3 regions of the Kitasatospora sp. NPDC057015 genome follow, and region 1 is predicted to be linked to each of the others. Evidence: riboswitches for the same ligand, from Rfam matches in the RefSeq annotation. Region 1 holds a riboswitch; each other region holds the start of a gene.
What was found. Region 1 has a riboswitch for S-adenosylmethionine ahead of ACFTWP_RS32680 (ABC transporter substrate-binding protein). Riboswitches for the same ligand answer to the same signal wherever they lie in the genome.

Region 1 (4,672 bases):
TCGACTATCGGCAATAGTTGAACCCCTTAACTCGGGGGTCAAGGGGTCTTCGCTCCTGTGGGTCTCGATAACAGGTCGGCGTTCCAGGCTGGAGGAGAAGAGCTCAGTACGCATGATCGGACATCGCGCAGGCGAGCATGCCTGTCGATCGGCACTGTCGGTCGAGGTGTGGAGTCTGGTCGAGCGTCCCAGGGGGGTGGTCCGTGCGGTGCGGCGTGTCGGTGGTTGAGGATTTCTCGGCCCTCGGGTGGGGGCTCGGCGGCGGGGGATCTGTCCCGCATAGGGTGGGGCCAGTCGATGATCGTGCGCACCAATAGGAGACCCGATGAGCCCCACCCCTGCCCCCGACGCCCTGCTCCCGGTCGCGGTGATCGGTCTCGGGGACATCGCGCAGAAGGCCTACCTCCCGGTCCTCACCGCACTGCCCGGTCTGGACCTGCGGCTGATGACCCGTGACCGGGCGAAGCTCGACCGGATCGGCGACGCGTACCGTCTCGACCACCGCTACACGGACCTCGGCGACCTCATCGACAGCGGCGTGCGCGCCGCCTTCGTCCACGCGGCGACCGACCAGCACGTGCCGATCGTCGAGCGGCTGCTGACGGCGGGCATCGACGTGTACGTGGACAAGCCGCTCGATTACACCATCGCGGGTGCCCGGCACCTGGTGGACCTTGCGGAGAAGGCCGGCCGCTCCCTGATGGTGGGTTTCAACCGCCGTCATGCTCCCTCCTATGTCCAGGCGAAGGAGCGTCCGCGTGACCTGATCGTCCTGCAGAAGAATCGCGAGGGTCTGGCGGAGGCTCCTCGGTCGCTGGTCTATGACGATTTCATTCACGTGGTGGATTCCTTGCTGTTCCTGGTGCCGGGCGAGGTCGAGCACGTGGACGTCCGCTCGCGGGTCCGCGGCGGCCTGCTGGAGCATCTCGTCCTGACGCTCGCGGGCGACGGTTTCACCGCGCTCGGGATCATGAACCGGATGTCCGGTTCCACCGAGGAGATCCTGGAGGTCTCCGGCAGCGACTCGAAGCGCGAGGTCCACAACCTCGCCGAGGTCATCGACCACCGCGGCCAGCCCACGGTCCGCCGCCGGGGCGACTGGGTGTCCGTCGCCCGCCAGCGCGGCATCGAGCAGGTCGTGCTGACCTTCCTGGACGCCGTCCGGGCCGGCAAGACCCTCGATGCCCGCGACGCGCTGCGCACCCACGAGCTGTGCGAGCTGATCGTCGAGCGGATCGAGTCGGCCTGAGCCGGCGGCGGGCTCGGCCGGTCGGGGCAGCCCCGACCGGCCGAGCCCTGGCCGATCGCCGGCCGATGCGTGTCCGAAGGCGCCCCGAGGTCCCACGACCGGCCGGTGGAGCGGCCACCGGCCGGGGGCGGATGGGCGCCCGCCAAACAGGGTGCCGTGGACAGGCATTGACGCCGGGTTACCCGGTGATCTACGGTTCCAGCGCGCCACGAGTTCCGGTGTCCAAGCCCTGGCTGGCCGGACGGCAACCCCCCTGACGCGGCGGGGTGCTCCAGGTGAAGGCACGGCGGACATCCCGTTCCGCAAGCGCGATCGCAGCGGCCGCAGGGCCGGCTGCCAACACCAGGAGGTCGGTATGCGGCTGTTTCGCCGTCGCCACATCGACCTGTTGCTGGTCTCCAGCGCGCTCTGTCGTCACTGACCACCGTACGGCCCGACGGCCGGACGATCCCGGTGACCGACCTCTTCGCGACAGGCCACGCCCGACCCCGGGCCCCCGGCCTGCTCGCGTCCATCACGCGTGCTGGAGCAGCGAATTCCCATGTCTACTTTCACCGGCTCGGCCGGACAGTCCTTCCGTGTCCTCTCCCTCGGCACCGCGGTGCTGGTGGCCCTGACCGCCTGCACCAGCGCCCGGAGCGGGTCCGGCGACGGCGGCGGTTCGGCGAAGGCCCTCGTCATCGGGACCACCGACCAGGTGACCGGCCTCGACCCGGCGGGCTCCTGGGACGCGGGGTCGGGCACGATCGAGAGCGAGGTGTACGCGACCCTGCTCACCGCGAAGAACGGCTCCTCGGACGTGTCGCCGGACTTGGCGGCCGGCATCGCGCTGACCGACCCGACCACCTACACGGTCACCCTGAAGCCGGGCCTCAAGTTCGCCAACGGACACGAACTGACCTCCTCGGACGTCAAGTTCAGCTTCGACCGGCAGCTGAAGATCGCGGACAAGAACGGCCCCTCCTCGCTGCTGTACAACCTCCAGTCGGTGGCCGCGCCGGACCCGACCAAGGTCGTCTTCACCGTCAAGTCGGCCAACGACACGCTGTTCCCGCAGATCCTCTCCACCGCGGCCGGCTACATCGTGGACGAGGAGGTGTTCCCCGCGGACCGGATCCTGGAGGACGCGGCCGTCATCTCGGGCCAGCCCTGGAACGGTCCCTACGCGATCGGCAGCTACGACAAGAACTCGCTGGTCTCCTTCACCGCGAACAGCGCCTACCAGGGCCAACTGGGCACCCCGAAGACGAAGAACGTCCAGCTCAAGTACTACACGGACGCCAGCAACCTGAAGCTCGACGTCCAGCAGGGCACCATCGACGCGGTCTACCGCACGCTGCCCACCACCGACCTGCAGGACCTGTCCACCAAGCAGGGGATCGTGGTGCACACCGGCTCCGGCAACGGCATCCGGTTCATCGTCTTCAACCTCAAGACCCAGCCCTTCGGTTCGGCCACCCAGCAGGCCGACCCCGCCAAGGCGCTGGCGGTCCGCCAGGCCGTCGCGGACTCGGTCGACCGGGCCCAACTCGCCTCGCAGGTCTACAAGAACACCTTCCAGCCGCTCTACACCTCCGTCCCCGACGGCATCACCGGCGCCACCCCCGCCCTCAAGTCGATCTACGGCGACAAGCAGGGCGGCCCGGACAAGGCCGCGGCCGCGCAGCGGCTGGCGGCGGCCGGGGTGAGCACCCCGGTGGCCCTCAACCTGCAGTACAACACCGACCACTACGGCTCCTCCTCGGCGGACGAGTACGCGCTGGTCAAGACCCAGCTGGAGGCCACCGGCCTGTTCAAGGTGAACCTCCAGTCCACCGCCTGGGCCCAGTACGGCAAGGAGCGGGTCGCCGACCAGTACCCGCTCTACCAGCTCGGCTGGTACGCGGACTACCTGGACGCCGACAACTACCTCTCCTCCTTCTACGCCGACAACAACTGGGTCAACAACGGCTACAGCGACCCCGCGGTGCTGGCGCTGATCAAGCAGGAGGAGACCGAGACCGACCCGGGCAAGCGCACCGCGCTGATCAAGCAGGCGCAGGAGGCGACCGCCGCGGCGGTGCCGCTGGTGCCGCTGCTCCAGGGCTCCACCGCGATCGTCACCCGCAGCGGCGTCAGCGGCGTGCCGGACCAGCTCACCAGCGCGTACCAGTTCCGCTGGGCGGAGCTCGCGAAGAAGTGACCGTCCACACCCAGGACACCCCCGGCGCCGTCGGTTCGACCGGCGGCGCCGCCGGGTACGCCCTCACCCGCTACCTGATCGTCCGCTTCCTCCTCATAATCCCCACCGTCCTCGTCCTGGTCAGCCTCGTCTTCTTCCTGATGCGCGCCACCGGCGACCCGATCACCACCGCCTTCGGCGACCGGCTGACCCCGGACCAGCTGCACGCCAAACTGCACCAGGCGGGCTACGACCGGCCGCTGTTCACCCAGTACCTCGACTACCTGCGCGCCACCCTGACCGGTGACTTCGGCACCACGGCCACCGACAACCGGGCCGTGTCGGAGGTGCTGCGGAACTTCGGTGCGGCGACCGTCGAGCTGTCCTGCTACGCCCTGGTCGTCGCCCTGGTCGTCGGCCTGCCGCTGGGCATGATCGCCGCCTCCTACCGCGACCGCGCGCCCGACGTCGCCCTGCGGCTGTTCGCGATCCTCAACTACGCGACCCCGGTCTTCTTCCTCGGGCTGCTGCTGAAGCTGGTGTTCGCCATCTGGCTGGGCTGGTTCCCGGCCTCGGGCCGGGCGAGCATCGACGTCCAGCTCCAACTGCAGGACCAGACGAGCACCACCGGCGTGTACCTGGTCGACGCCCTCCGCAGCGGCGACGCGGGGGCCGTCACGGACGTGCTGAGCCACGCGGTGCTGCCCGGCCTCGCACTCGGGCTGCTGGTCGCCGGCGTGCTGCTCCGGCTGGTCCGGACGAACCTGATCGGCACCCTGTCCGCCGAGTACGTGGAGGCCGCCCGCTCCCGCGGGGTCGGCCGGCTCCGACTGGTGACCAGGCACGCCACCCGGCCGGCCCTGATCCCGGTCGTCACCGTGTTCGGTCTGCAGGTCGCCGGACTGCTCGGCGGGGCGGTGCTCACCGAGACCACCTTCGAATGGAAGGGCCTCGGCTACGAACTCGCCCACTACCTGACGGTCCGTGACTTCCCGGCCGTGCAGGGGATCGTGGCGCTCTTCGCCGTGGTCGTCGCGTTGACCAACTTCCTCGTCGACGTCGTCGCGGCGCTGATCGACCCCCGAGTGAGGTACTGAGTGGCGGACAACCTGCTCGTGCGGCCGGCCGCCGGGCCGCGCCGACGACGACTCCCGCTGCCCGGCGGGGCCCGCGGCAGCGTCGGGCTGCAGCGCGCGATGCTGCTGACCGGCGCCGCGCTGACCGGCCTCTTCCTCCTCGCGGCCCTCCTCGCCCCGCTGCTC
Region 2 (4,672 bases), on a different contig from region 1:
GCGGGCCCGGAGCAGCGCGGGCACCAGGGACAGGTGGTAGTCCTGCACCAGGACGGCGGCGCCCGGGGCGGCCTCGGCGGCGAGCGCGTCGGCGAAGGCGGTGTTGTACTCCTCGTACGCCTGCCACTCGGTGCGGAACCCGGCGTCGAAGGCCGGTTCGGTCGGTGTGGCGTAGAGCAGGTGGTGGACGAACCAGAGGGTCGAGTTGGCGACCCCGTTGTAGGCCCGGGCGAAGGTGTCGGGATCGATGTCCAGCATCCGGACGGCCTGTCCGCCGACGTCGTGCCCGGCGCGGTCGAGCCGGCCGTCCGGGGCCTGCCGGGCCGCCGTCCGGTCGGCGTCGCCGAGCGCCGCGCAGACCCAGACCGCCGAGGGGTCGTCGATGGCGGAGAGCCCGGAGACCAGGCCGCCGCCGCCGCGGCGCAGGTCCAGGCCGCCGTCCTCGCGTCGGCTGAAGGACACCGGACCGCGGTTGGACGCCACCAGGACGGGGGCGCTTCCGGTCGTACTCGAACGTGCCGTCGTGAGATCGCCCATGATGGGAACCTTGCCGTGGTCCGGCGCCCCCAAACGTCCCTTCACGCGGTGTGACGGCTCACATACTCCGCGACCGTGTGCATCGGCGGCCGCTCCAGCGCGCCGACCGGGTGGGTGCGGGCGGTGAAGCCCCCGCCGGTCCGGGTGAACTGGGTGAGCAGCGGGTGCACCAGGTCCGCGGAGGCCTTGAGCCGGTGGGTGCGGTCGAGGCGTTCCAGGGCGGTGCGGTAGATGGTCGCGGCCATCCTCCCCAGCGCCTGGCTGTCCTGGTGCCGGTGGTGGCGGACCCCCACGTCGACCTGGGCGAGCGCGTCCAGCCCGGCCGTCTCCAGGGCGTCCACCAGCAGGCCGAGTTCCACGCCGTAGCCGGTGGGGAAGGGCAGCCGCTCCAGCAGCGAGCGCCGGGCCGCGTACTCCCCGCCGAGCGGCTGCACGAAACCGGCGAGTTCCGGCCAGTGCAGGTTGAGCAGCGGGCGGGCGACCAGCTCGGTGACCCGGCCGCCGCCGATCGGGTCGACGGTGCCCTCGCCGGCGCCCGGCAGCTCGTACGGGCGGTCGTACATCGCCTTGACCAGCTGGATGCCCGGATCGGTCAGCAGCGGGCCGACGATCCCCGACACGAAGGCGGGGTCGAACTCGCGCAGGTCGGCGTCCACGAAGCAGACGATCTCGCCCGAGGTGACCAGCAGGGAGCGCCACAGCACCTCGCCCTTGCCGGGTTCGGCGGGCAGCCGGGGGAGTATCGCGTCCCGGTGCACCACCCGCGCGCCGGCGCCGGCGGCGACCTCGGCGGTGCGGTCCGCCGAACCGGAGTCGACCACGACCAGTTCGTCGACCAGCGGGAGACGCTCCATCAGCTCCCGGCGGATCGTCGAGACGATGGCGCCCACCGTGGACTCCTCGTCCAGGGCGGGCAGCACCACGCTGATCGTGCCGGCCCGGCCGGCCGCCTCCTTGGCGGCGAGCAGGTCGCGCACCGGTCGGTCGGCCGCGCTCCAGGACCGGCGGCGCAGCCAGGAGGCCACCTCCGGGAGAAGCGCGGGGGGCAGCTCGGCAGGCACGGCACACTCCTTGGTGGGCGCCCTCGATGGCGCGCGTCGGTGGGGCACTTCGCGTCGGTCGGGCATCTCGCGTGGCGGACGGACCGCTTCACGGTTGACGCCTTCGGATACAGTCTTCGTACAGCGCTTAGACCTTCGCACGCCGGGGTCGCCCGCTGCGCAGGACCACAACTTCACAGAGCTCATCCAGAGGGACTGAGGGAACGGCCCGTCGACGTCCCGGCAACCTTCTCGCACGGCCGTTTCGCGGCCCGGCGGGACAGGTGCCAATTCCGTCCTGTGGCGCGCCCGCGTCACGGGGAAGATGAGGAGAGAGGCCTCCGCCATCATGGCTATCACCGCGACCAACGCTTCCGGCGCCGCAGACGTGACCGACTCCGTCGACCTCGGCCCCGCCATCGCACTCTCCTGTCGCGAGTGCGGCACCCGCTTCCCGCTCGGCCCGAGTTTCGCGTGCCTGGAGTGCTTCGGCCCGCTGGAGATCGCGTACGACTTCGGCTCGGCCGGCGCGGACGAGCTGCGCAAGCGGATCGAGGCCGGCCCGGCGTCGATCTGGCGCTACGCCCCGCTGCTGCCCGTCCCCGCGGACGTCGCCTCCAAGCCGAACCTGAACCCGGGCTGGACCCCGCTGGTGAAGGCCGACAACCTGGGCCGCGAGCTCGGGTTCACCGCGCAGCTGCACGTCAAGGACGACTCGGGCAACCCGACGCACTCGTTCAAGGACCGCGTGGTGGCCTGCGCCATCGAGGCGGCCCGCGCGTTCGACTTCACCACCCTCTCGTGCTCGTCGACCGGCAACCTGGCCGGCGCGGTGGGCGCGGCGGCCGCCCGGGCCGGGTTCAAGTCCTGCGTGTTCATCCCGCACGACCTGGAGCAGGGCAAGGTCGTCATGGCCGGGGTGTACGGCGGCGAGCTGGTCGGCATCGAGGGCAACTACGACGACGTGAACCGCTTCTGCTCGGAGCTGATCGGCGACCCGGCCGGCGAGGGCTGGGGCTTCGTCAACGTCAACCTGCGGCCGTACTACGGCGAGGGTTCCAAGACCCTGGCGTACGAGATCTGCGAGCAGCTGGGCTGGCGCCTGCCGGAGCAGATCGTGATCCCGATCGCGTCGGGCTCGCAGCTCACCAAGATCGACAAGGGGCTGCAGGAGCTGATCAAGCTCGGCCTGGTCGAGGACCGCCCGTACCGGATCTTCGGCGCCCAGGCGGAGGGCTGCTCCCCGGTGTCGGCCGCCTTCAAGGCGGGCCGTGACGTGATCCGCCCGGTCAAGCCGAACACCATCGCCAAGTCGCTGGCCATCGGCAACCCGGCGGACGGCCCGTACGTGCTCGACATCGCCCGTCGCACCGGCGGCGCCGTCGAGGACGTCACCGACGCCGAGGTGGTCGAGGCGATCAAGCTGCTGGCCCGGACCGAGGGCATCTTCGCCGAGACCGCGGGCGGGGTGACCATCGGCGTGCTGAAGAAGCTGGTCGAGACCGGGCAGCTGGACCCGGCGAAGGAGACGGTCGCGATCAACACCGGCGACGGTCTCAAGACCCTGGACGCGGTGGCCGACGCCGGTCTGACCGTGACCATCCGCCCGACGCTGGAGTCCTTCCGGTCGGCCGGCCTCGCGTCCGCCTGATCCCCCATCACGCTAGGAGAGCCACCGCCATGAGCGCCAACGTCCGCATCCCGACCATCCTGCGCACCTACACCGGCGGCGCCGCCGAGGTGGCCGCCGAGGGCGCGACCCTCGCCGAGGTCATCGCCGACCTGGAGAAGAACCACGCGGGCATCGCCGCCCGCGTGCTCGACGACACCGGCAAGCTGCGCCGCTTCGTCAACATCTACGTCAACGACGACGACGTGCGCTTCGCCGAGGGCCTGGCAACCGAGATCAAGGACGGCGCCAGCGTGTCGATCATCCCCGCGGTGGCCGGCGGCTGCTGACCGCCCCCGCCGCCCGCGCCGGCACCCGCCGGCGCGGCCCCGCAGGTCCCGTCCGCCGGGCCGCTCCGTCCCGCCTTCCCCGGTCGCCCCGGGAGGGCCGGCGGGGCGCCGGTGGACCGAGCCGCCTTCGTGTCCGGAATTCAATTCTCCGGTCGTGAAGGCGGCTCGCCGCGTTGGGGTGGGAATTCGGCCGTCCGAGGCGGAGTAAAGTGTCGGACAGCTGATGACCGGGCCCCCTCCCCCGCCAGCCGATCGCCGCCCCCGTGGGCGCCCCGCACGTTCGTGTCCCGTCCGGCCGCTGAGACCGGCTCACATGTCGTGCCCGTGAAAGATGTCAGGCAGGCGTCAGAATTCCGGCCGCTATTTGCGGCATTCGTCCGCTATGCCCGGCGTGATATGCCGAATTTCTCCGCATGCATCCCGTATTGCGCCTCGACGGCTGCCGCGAATTCCCGCTGGCTGGGCCTGTTGCAGAGGGCTTCGATACGGATACATTCAGCCGCGATCGACGCATTCACCCGCTCGACGACCACCGTCCGGTGGCCCATGGCGGGCGGCTGCGGCGTGCACGGCTGCGCTCAGGGGGGGTTCCCCGGGCCGGCCTCAAACCAGACCCGGGCCCGCGACCTGCGGGATCCGTGAAGGGCCAGCACAGCACTAGGGGAGTTCGGAATGGCTCAGGGCACCGTCAAGTGGTTCAACGCGGAGAAGGGCTACGGCTTCATCGCGGTCGACGGTGGTGCGGACGTGTTCGTCCACTACAGCGCGATCCAGATGGACGGCTACCGCACCCTCGAGGAGGGCCAGCGGGTCGAGTTCGAGATCTCCCAGGGACAGAAGGGCCCGCAGGCGGACATGGTCCGCGCGGCGGTCTGACCCTTCCGGACCCAGGAGCCTCGGCTCGGCCCACGGGCTGGTGATCCGCTTCGACCGACGGGCCCGTACGACGTGAGTCGTACGGGCCCGTCGGCATGTCCGGCCCGGGTCGTGCGTATCGGAGGCGTCGGCGGGCGGCCCGGCGGGCGGCGGGGGCCGCGGGAGCGGCGCGGGCGGGGCGACGCGCCCGGCCGGATCGTGGGTGGGGCTTGCACTCGCCATGCCGGAGTGCTAATCATTGGCGTTAGCACTCACAGCTT
Region 3 (4,672 bases), on a different contig from region 1:
GTGCAGGTACTCGACCACCCTCGCGGTCCGGGTCACGTCGAAGCGGGTCAGGTTGCCGCACAGCGTGCAGCGCCAGCGGGTCTCTGCGGTCAGGGCGGGGACGGTCATCGGGGGGTCCTCTCGGCGGTTCCCTGGTCTGGGCGGGAGGCGCTCCCCCCGGAGCCCGGCGTCGGCGGCGGGAGGCGGGGAATGCCCGCCCCCCAGCCTATTGCCTGGGGCCTGCGCACCCGCCACCGGTCCGGATCATGCTCCGCGGTCACCCACACGCAGTACGGGCCGGTGTCGCCGCCGCACGGCCGAGGAATGCTCACCCTCATGGCGATCCCGGTCCTCGACCCCACCGGCGCGCGGGACGGGCGCCCGGCCGTCCCCGTCCCCGTGGTCACGTACGCCCTGATCGCCCTCAACACGCTGGTGTTCCTGCTCGGCCCGGCAGCCGGTCTGAACCCGCTGTACGGCTCCGGCCAGGCCCGGGTCTGCGCCGAGCAGCGCTACGAGCAGCGGTGGGGGGTGATCCCGGCCGAACTGCTGGAACACCGCCCGCTGGAGGCCGGGCGGATCGTCCAGCCCGAGTCCTGCGTGCTCGCGCCCACCCCGGGCAAGTCCCCGGTGCTCTCGGTGCTCAGTTCGCTGTTCGTGCACGCGAGCTGGCTGCACCTGGTGGGCAACATGCTCTTCCTCTACGTCTTCGGCGCCGGCGTGGAGGAACGGCTCGGGCGGGCCCGCTTCGTCCTCTTCTACCTGACGGTCGGCGCCCTGGCGACGTACGGCTACGCGATCGCGGAGGTGCACTCGGCCGACTCGACCCGGGTGCTGGTCGGCGCGTCGGGGGCGATCGCGGGCGTCCTCGGCGGCTACCTGCGGCTGTACCCGAAGGCCAGGGTGACCACGCTGGTGCCGCTGCTCCTCTTCCTGCCGCTGCGCTTCCCGGCCTGGCTGGTGCTCGGTCTCTGGTTCGCGCTGCAGTGGTGGTCGGTGCGCTCGGCCGGGTTCGCGGGCACCGAGCGGCCGCCGGGCTGGACGAGCGTCGCGTACCTGGTGCACGTGATCGGCTTCGCCGCGGGCTTCCTCTTCACCTGGGCCGCGCGGGCCGCCGCCCGCCGGGGCCCGGTGGGCCCGCCCGCCACGGGCTGAGGACGCGGGCCGCCAGGGCGCCGGTCGGCGGCGCGCTGACGCCGGGCGGGGCGGCGGCTACGCTGACGACACCCCACAAAGGAGCAGCAGAGTGATCACCGCCATCGTCCTGATCAAGACCAGCGTCGACCGCATCCCGGAGATCGCCGAGGCGATCACGGCCATCGAGGGTGTCAGCGAGGTCTACTCGGTGACCGGCGGCTACGACCTGGTGGCGATGGTCCGGGTGCGCAGGCACGACGATCTGGCCGACGTGATCCCCGGTCAGCTCAACAAGGTGCCGGGAGTGGCGCACACCGAGACCCAGATCGCCTTCCGCACGTACTCCCAGCACGACCTGGAGGCGGCGTTCGCCCTCGGCCTCGACGAGTAGCCGGGCCGGCCGGTGCCGGCGCCAGGGCCGGCACCGGTGCCGCGGGCGCCTGGTCAGCCGGCCCGGCGGGTGTCCGCGACGCAGCGCCCGCCCTCGCTGCGGTAGTTCCAGGCCGCGCCCTCGGTGACGAGCTCGCGGACCGCGGTCAGGAACCGGTCCACGTGCTCGTCCGGGGTGCCGGCGCCGAAGCTGACCCGGATCGCGTTCAGGCTGCGCTCGCCGGGCAGCGAGGCCTCCGGCGCGCCGCACTCCGACGGCGGGGCCTCCTCGCCGCCGAGCAGGGTGCGCACCAGCGGGTGGGCGCAGAACAGGCCATCGCGCACGCCGATGCCGTACTCGGCGGAGAGCGCCGCCGAGAAGTGCGAGCTGTTCCAGCCCTGGACGACGAAGGAGAGCACGCCCACCCGGGCGACGTCGGTGAGCAGCGGGGTGTCACCGAACAGGCTGAGCACCCGGACCTCGGGGATCTCGGCCAGGCCGGCCTTGAGACGGGCGATCAGCTGCTGCTCGCGGGCCTCCAGCGCGTCGAAGCCGGCCTCGGTCAGCGCCCGGCAGGCGGAGGCCACCGCGTAGGCGCCGATCACGTTCGGGGAGCCGGCCTCGTGCCGCGCCGGGCCGGAGTGCCACTCGACGGCGACCGAGCCGTCCACCTCGCGTGCGACGGTGCGGGTGGCACCGCCACCGGCCAGGTACGGCTCGGCGGCGTCCAGCCAGTCGCTGCGGCCGGCCAGCACCCCGGAGCCGAACGGCGCGTACAGCTTGTGTCCGGAGAAGGCGACCCAGTCGACCCCGAGCTCGCGGACCGAGACCCGGTGGTGCGGGGCGAGCTGCGCGGCGTCCAGGACGACCCGGGCGCCGTGGCGGTGGGCGGTCTCGGTGAGCTCGGCGACCGGCCACAGCTCGCCGGTGACGTTGGAGGCGCCGGTGACGCAGAACAGCTTCGGGCCCTCGCCGGCGCCGGCCAGCGCCTCGTCCAGCGCGGCGACGGCGTCGGCGTGCGAGCGGGGGGCGCGCAGGTAGCCGACCTCCAGGCCGTCCCGGCGCCAGGGCAGCAGCGACGCGTGGTGCTCGGTCTCGAAGACGAAGACCCGGGTGCCGGCCGGCAGGGCGCCCGCCAGCAGGTTCAGCGAGTCGGTGGTGGCGCGGGTGAAGACCACCTGGTCGCCGTCCCGCAGGTCGAGGAACTCCTCGACGGTGCGGCGGCTCTGCTCGAACAGGTCGGTGGAGAGCTGCGAGAGGTAGCCGGCGCCGCGGTGCACGCTGCCGTAGTAGGGGGCGTACGCGGCGACGTCGTCCCAGACCCGCTGGAGCGCCGGGGAGCTGGCGGCGTAGTCGAGCGCGGCGTAGCCGACCTTCTCGCCGTTGGCCAGCGGGACCTGGACGTCCTGGCCGAGGACGGCGAGCGGGGCGCAGAGTTCGGTGGTGGTCACGGACATGTTGATGCACTCCTCTGAGGTAAGGACCCCGGGAGTGCGACTGTGCCGGTGGTCCGCGCTTGCCACGCGGACGGTCTGCCGCGCGGCCCGGTCCTCACCCAGGGCACCCCGCCACGGACGGAGGGTTGCCGGACAGCAAGCTGGGGCTTGTCGCTGTCACTCATGACCTGGCGAAAACTCTAGGCGGCGCCCGCCTGGTGGTCAAACAACAGTCCGCCATGTGGACAGGCCCGCCCGGCGCGGGGGCACGGCGAAGGCCCGCGGAGCACGGCTCCGCGGGCCCGGTGCGGTGATCGCCGCCGGCCGCCCGGCGGCACGCGCGGCTCCGGAGCCCGGCCGGCGCCGGACACCCGCTCAGCGGCGGGCGGTGGCCTCGGCCCAGTGCTTCAGCACCGACTGGGCCGCGCCCGAGTCGACGGCCGCGGCGGCGCGGACCATGCCGGCCGCGAGCTGCTCGGCGAGCGGGGCCTCGGTGAGGTCCAGGGCGACCAGCGCGGCCGCGGTGTTCAACAGGACGGCGTCCCGTACGGGCCCGCGCTCGCCGGCCAGCAGCCGGCGGGCGACCTCGGCGTTGTGGGCGGCGTCGGCCCCGCGCAGGGCCTCGATGCCGACCAGCTCGATGCCGACGTCGCGCGGGTCGAAGGAGGTCTCGGTGACGACCCCGCCCTTCACCAGCCAGACCCGCGAGGTGGTGGAGATGGTCAGCTCGTCCAGGCCGTCGTCACCCCGGAAGACCAGGGCGGTGGCACCCCGGCGGGCCAGCACGCCGGCGATCAGCCCGGCCAGCCGGGTGTCGAAGCAGCCGATGGCGTGCGCGTCCACCCGGGCCGGGTTGGTGAGCGGGCCCAGGATGTTGAAGGCCGTCGGCACCCCGAGGTCACCGCGGGCGGTGGCGGCGTGCCGCATGGCGGGGTGGAACCTGGCGGCGAAACAGAAGGTGAGGCCGACCTCCTCGGCGATCTCGGCGACCCGTCTGGCACTGAGGTCCAGGTTGATGCCGAGCTTCTCCAGCACGTCCGAGGAGCCGCTGGAGGAGGAGGCGGCGCGGTTGCCGTGCTTGACCACCTTGGCGCCGGCGGCCGCGGCGACGATGGCCGACATGGTGGAGATGTTGACCGTCTTCGCGCGGTCCCCGCCGGTGCCGACGATGTCGACGGCCGGGCCGGGGATGTGCAGCGGCTCGGCGTGCTCGTACATCGCGGCCACCAGGCCGGTGATCTCGTCGACCGTCTCACCCTTGGCCCGCAGGGCCACCATGAAACCGGCCACCTGCGCGGGGCTGGCCGCGCCGCTCATGATCTGGTCCATCGCCCAGGCGGTGTCGTCCTGGGTGAGGTCCTCGCCCCTCAGGAGTGCCGACAGGAGGTCCGGCCAGGTGCGGACCACCTGCACGGGGTCGTTGCCGCCGTTCGCAGGGTGCGCGTTCACCATGGCCGACTCCAGCTCTCGTCAGTGTCACCGGAAGGGCTCCGGAAACAAGGAGGCCAGCCTATCCAGCGGCGCACCGGGCCCGCCCCCGTCGCCGCTCCCCTTCTCTAGTACTGAGACGAGCCACCGGTGCCGCGACGACGCACCGGCACCGGGACGGGCCGCTCCCACCGGGAGGGGCCCCGGCCCCGACCTGAGCGCACGGGAGCGGGCGACGGCCGGGCGGGCGCCCCGGGCTCCCGCCCGGAGCGCCCGGGGTGCCGGGCCGCCGGGGCCGTCAGCGGGCGGCCGGGGTCCGGCC

Region 2: another riboswitch for S-adenosylmethionine. It lies ahead of thrC (threonine synthase); the one in region 1 lies ahead of ACFTWP_RS32680 (ABC transporter substrate-binding protein).
Region 3: another riboswitch for S-adenosylmethionine. It lies ahead of ACFTWP_RS36310 (aminotransferase class V-fold PLP-dependent enzyme); the one in region 1 lies ahead of ACFTWP_RS32680 (ABC transporter substrate-binding protein).

What each region holds. Positions count from the first base shown of each region.
Region 1 is NZ_JBHUSG010000047.1:47,639-52,310, reverse strand. It holds gene ACFTWP_RS32685 (Gfo/Idh/MocA family protein) at 326-1,249, shown strand; SAM riboswitch class IV at 1,454-1,564, shown strand; gene ACFTWP_RS32680 (ABC transporter substrate-binding protein) at 1,791-3,431, shown strand; gene ACFTWP_RS32675 (ABC transporter permease) at 3,428-4,507, shown strand; gene ACFTWP_RS32670 (ABC transporter permease) at 4,508-4,672, shown strand, end outside.
Region 2 is NZ_JBHUSG010000003.1:238,897-243,568, reverse strand. It holds gene ACFTWP_RS04350 (trehalose-6-phosphate synthase) at 1-537, opposite strand, end outside; gene ACFTWP_RS04345 (glucosyl-3-phosphoglycerate synthase) at 579-1,598, opposite strand; SAM riboswitch class I at 1,778-1,909, shown strand; gene thrC (threonine synthase) at 1,927-3,228, shown strand; gene ACFTWP_RS04335 (MoaD/ThiS family protein) at 3,258-3,536, shown strand; gene ACFTWP_RS04330 (cold-shock protein) at 4,209-4,412, shown strand.
Region 3 is NZ_JBHUSG010000060.1:15,666-20,337, reverse strand. It holds gene ACFTWP_RS36325 (hypothetical protein) at 1-108, opposite strand, end outside; gene ACFTWP_RS36320 (rhomboid family intramembrane serine protease) at 316-1,134, shown strand; gene ACFTWP_RS36315 (Lrp/AsnC family transcriptional regulator) at 1,226-1,507, shown strand; gene ACFTWP_RS36310 (aminotransferase class V-fold PLP-dependent enzyme) at 1,561-2,943, opposite strand; SAM riboswitch class IV at 2,994-3,111, opposite strand; gene trpD (anthranilate phosphoribosyltransferase) at 3,298-4,374, opposite strand; gene ACFTWP_RS36300 (hypothetical protein) at 4,649-4,672, opposite strand, start outside.